DNA from 2 places in the Gracilibacillus sp. JCM 18860 genome. Region 2 is predicted to be linked to the other one. Evidence: riboswitches for the same ligand, from Rfam matches in the RefSeq annotation. Region 2 holds a riboswitch; the other holds the start of a gene.
What was found. A riboswitch is a leader RNA that binds a small molecule or an ion and turns the genes downstream of it on or off. The one in region 2 is predicted to bind thiamine pyrophosphate.
Positions count from the first base shown of each region.

Region 1 (2,403 bases), 140 kb from region 2:
CTACTGCTAAAAATGCCCCAATCACAGCGGATAATAGACAGCCTGTACCTGTGACTTTTGTTAGCAATGGATGACCATTAGTGATCCTATATCTTGATAGCCCATTTGTCACTACATCCACTTCCCCTGTTATCGCAATATTTGTATTAAATTTTTTAGCAGCAAGTGTTGCAAGATTTTCGTTCTGAAGGTCACCCGTCACATCAACCCCCTTCACTTTTACCTCCATACCGGCTAAATTAGCAACCTCGCCAGCATTTCCTCTTATAATCGTTACATCTACTTCGTCTAATATTCTTAAAGCAGAGGATGTGCGAAATGTAGTTGCTCCTACACCTACTGGATCTAAAACGACGGGCACTCCCGCTTTATTAGCTGATTTACCTGCAAGGATCATGGCATCCACCTGATCTTGCGTCAATGTACCAATATTTAAAACGACCGCATCCGCTATTTGAGCCATTTCCTCTACTTCTTCTTTAGCATGCGCCATAACAGGTGATGCACCTATTGCATATAAGCCATTTGCTGTAAAGTTCATCACTACTTGGTTGGTAATATTATGAATTAATGGTTGTTTTTCCCGCAATAGTTGAATCTGTGTTAGCTTCATTATTCCATTTCTCCTCTATTTGGTAATCCTTTTAGTCGATATCCCCAATGATTAGTTGGGCCATTCCCTTTGCCTAGTAACAGAGAATGTTGAATAGCATCTGTAATAAATTCTTTTCCAAGCCCCACCGCTTCGTTAATTGATTTACCTTTAGCTAGCTCGGCCGTAATGGCTGCTGAGAACGTACAGCCTGTTCCGTGGGTGTGAGGTGTATCGATTCTTTTCGTACTGAAATAATCAAATTGAGCCCCATCATATAATACATCCTTCGCATCGCCATCAAGATGTCCACCTTTCACTACAGCCGCTTTTGCCCCTAATTGATGGACCAACACTTTGGCTGCTTTTTCAGTGTCCTTTTGTGAGTTGATGGAAAAACCTACTAGAAACTCTGCTTCTGGTACGTTTGGCGTAACAACCGTTGCAAGTGGTAGGAGTATATCCCGAATAACCTCGCGAGACTTCTCTTCCATTAATGGATCACCACTTTTAGCAATCATCACTGGATCAATAACAAATGGGATTTTACTGTTTGTAAGTTTTTTTGCAATGAGCTCCATCATCTCAATGGTAGCAATCATTCCAGTCTTGACGGCATGTGGGGTAATGTCCTCCCATACCGCATCAAACTGTTTTTCTATAAAATCAATGGGGAGATGCTCTACTGCCTTTACCCCCTTAGTGTTTTGTGCGACAACCGATGTAATGACACTCATTCCATAGACTTCTCTTTCCTGAAATGTTTTTAGATCTGCTTGGATCCCTGCACCACCAGAAGGATCTGTACCGGCTATCGTTACTGCACTTACTATTTGATTGGACATAAACCTTTCTCCTCTCTTTTTACGAAATGAAGGGAAATAAAAAAACCGCCCCTTATATAAATGGAGCGGTTATTTATTACATCAATCTATCACTTTTGACCGACTCCACTTCCCTCCGCCAGCTTTAACTAGTTCAGGTTCAAAGGGATCAAGAAGAACTATTCTTATCTCAGCCATTCCGATGGCACCCCTAGTGGAATTTTTGTATTCAATTAATTCTAATAAAACATGTGAGTTCCATTCTGTCAAGAAAGCGATATATATGTCTAGTTGATCCACCCAATCGAATCGAGTGGCCAGATTCTCATTTTCACATCTCCAATAATGGATTCCTCATCAATGAATCCAAAGGAGCGACTATCCTTGCTCACACGACGATTATCTCCAAGCACAAAGAATTTCCCATCAGGAACTGTTTCTTCACCTGTCAAATTATAGAGGGTAAAATCATTCGTTAAGCTTTCCCCTTCAGGTAGCGTTTCTTTGTATGCTGTCAAGTAATCTTCTTTATATTCCTTGCCGTTTATGAATAAATGGTCATTTTTCATTTCGATACTATCACCTGGAATACCAATTACTCTTTTAACATAATTATCTTCAGAGTCCGGGGCTTCGAAAGCTATTTCGTCAAATCGCTCTATTTCACTTATCTTACTTAAAATAATGCGATCCCCATCCTGTAAATTAGGCATCATGGACTCACCCTTAACAATAGATGGAGTGAATAAAAAATGGCGACAAACTAGAACAATAACTACTGCTATTAATAGTGCTTTTAACCATGAGAGTAATTCTGATATAAATTTGTTATCCATAGGTAACCTTCTTTCGTCTGAACTAAGGAAATTTTTTTTATAAAGTTTTTGTGCTATCCTTTATAGGGTATTAGCTTACCATTTTTCTATCTATGAATTACGAAGATAGATAAGGTGTTCTTCTATTATATTAACATAATTTGTATGTGAA
Region 1 covers NZ_AP043868.1:1,945,184-1,947,586, forward strand. The annotation lists gene thiM (hydroxyethylthiazole kinase) at 1-613, opposite strand, end outside; gene thiD (bifunctional hydroxymethylpyrimidine kinase/phosphomethylpyrimidine kinase) at 613-1,437, opposite strand; TPP riboswitch at 1,531-1,639, opposite strand; gene lepB (signal peptidase I) at 1,704-2,252, opposite strand.
Region 1: linked by a shared signal. The riboswitch ahead of thiD (bifunctional hydroxymethylpyrimidine kinase/phosphomethylpyrimidine kinase) and the one ahead of thiW (energy coupling factor transporter S component ThiW) in region 2 are both predicted to bind thiamine pyrophosphate.

Region 2 (2,403 bases):
ATTTTGATAAGAGATAATAAAAAAAGAAAGACGCTGAGACATAACTAAATAGAGAGAATCAAAATCCGAACAATATTCTGACTAAGCGTAGTCAAAATACGCAGACTCCAGTGGGAACAGCACGAGCTGAAGATCCACTTTGCAAAGCGGTTTTCTTTGCAAAGTTAGCAGATCGCCGTGCCCACGGAAAGCGAAGTATTTTGACGAAGCGATTGCAGTGCAGAAATATTAACGTTCGGATTTTTTCCTTCTTACTAATCTTTTGTCCCAGGCGCTTTTTCTTGCAAAATGCTAGGAAGATAAGATATCGTAGTTAATAGATTTAAACACTTAAGGGGGTTTCGAATTGGCTTTTGTAATAACGGAACCTTGTCAGGCAGAAAAAGCTGGTGAATGTACTACTGTTTGTCCAGTTGACTGTATTGTAGAAGGTCCAGATCAATTTTATATAGATCCTGATGTGTGTATTGACTGTGGGGCATGTAAAGCTGTCTGTCCAGTGGATGCCATCGAAGAGGAGTATGATCTTACTCCTGAACAGGAAGTTTTCTTGGAAAAAGCAGAGGCATATTTTGCACGTTAGAAAATTAAAAAGCTAACTTATTCGTTAAAAAAGACGAGTTTCTAACGTAGTAATAGCAAAATGCGACCATCATAAGCATGGTCGCATTTTCTTTACTTAGAGGAAAGTGGTTGGTGTAACAGATTCGTAGTTTTTATCTTTGATAGAATCAAAAGTCCAATTAAAGCACCAGTGACACTACTTACTAAAAAGCCTGGTAGGAAGGCAAGTGCCCCAACAGAAGTGCCCATAAGAAGATAAGCATATGGGACAGATAGAAAGGAACCAACAACACCTGTACCTATCACTTCTCCAACTGCTGACATTTGTTTCTTACTTGTTAGTCGATAAAGAATTCCTGCAAGTAATGCACCAATCATCCCACCTGGGAATGCTAATAGTGTACCTAGTCCAAGAAGATTTCTCAATAGACCGATCACAAATGCAATCAATAAAGCCGGAATTGGCCCTAGAGTTACGGCTGCCATCACGTTAACGGCATGTTGAACAGGATAGGCTTTGGCGATGCCAGTTGGAAACCATAAAAACTGTGATCCAATCGTTCCAACCGCGACATATACTGCCATCGTTGTAAGTATTAATGTTCTTTTTTTCACAATATTCTCCCCTTATTTTTGTGTATAGAAAACGGTAGTAGAGGGAAAATATAAAAAGCCAGCTCCAAAATGGACCTGGCTTCACATACCAATAGTAAGATCAGCTACTTCCCTCCGCTGGTATAAACCAGATCAGGTCCTTAAGGGTTGAAAAGCACATGTGCTTCTCTCTCAGCCATTCATTGGCACCCCTAGTAGTTATACACGTATAGAATTTAATGAAAATTTTATCATAAGTGGGTGAAAAGTCAATAGGTGATGCTAATTACTTTGAATTCGAGATATTTTGTCATATAATTGTAGAATAGAACAACGTGGAGGGGTGACTACATGGAATTAAAAGGTATCCATCATGTATCAGCAATAACTGCTAATGCTAAGGACAATTATCGTTTTTATTCTAACGTGCTTGGGATGAGATTAGTAAAGAAAACGGTAAACCAGGATGACCCCAGTATGTATCATTTATTTTATGCCGATGAACAAGGAAGTCCTGGTACAGATCTTACCTTTTTTGAAATAGCAAGAGCAGGACACACCTATACTGGGAATCAAAGTATTTCACAAACTTCTTTAAGGGTACCAGATGATGAAGCTCTAGCCTATTGGTTAGATCGTTTTCGGCAATTTAAAGTGAATCATGAGGGAATGGGAGAGCAATTTGGGAGAAAGGTAATTCGATTTCGTGATCATGAAAACCAACGATTAGTTTTAGTGTCAGATCAGACCAACCAAGGGGTAGCTTCTGGTATTCCATGGACAAATAGTGCAGTTCCACAAGACAAAGCGATTACAGGTCTTGGGCCTGTTCAATTAACCGTTCCAGATATCTCCCCTACTGCACGAGTATTAACAGAATTATTAGGTTTTCGCCAAGTTGGAAGCTACCCTTCTCGTAATAAAGGGATGCCAGATGTAGAAGTTTTCTCAACTGGAGAGGGTGGAACTGGGGCAGAATTGCATGTAGAGCTAAGCTCAGATTTGCAGAAAGAAAGACCTGGACGTGGAAGTGTGCATCACGTAGCATTACGAGTCGACAACCGAGCAGAATTGGAAAAATGGCACGAAAAAATTCGAAGGGAACGACTACCAAACTCAGGATTGGTGGATCGATACTATTTTCAATCCTTATACTTTCGAGAGCCAAATGGTATTTTAATCGAGTTGGCTACAGACGGACCAGGGTTTGCTACAGATGAAGAAACGGAGCATTTGGGTGAATCT
Region 2 covers NZ_AP043868.1:2,085,978-2,088,380, reverse strand. The annotation lists gene ACZ5R4_RS10530 (aldo/keto reductase) at 1-17, shown strand, start outside; gene ACZ5R4_RS10525 (DUF362 domain-containing protein) at 347-583, shown strand; gene thiW (energy coupling factor transporter S component ThiW) at 676-1,149, opposite strand; TPP riboswitch at 1,272-1,382, opposite strand; gene ACZ5R4_RS10515 (ring-cleaving dioxygenase) at 1,510-2,403, shown strand, end outside.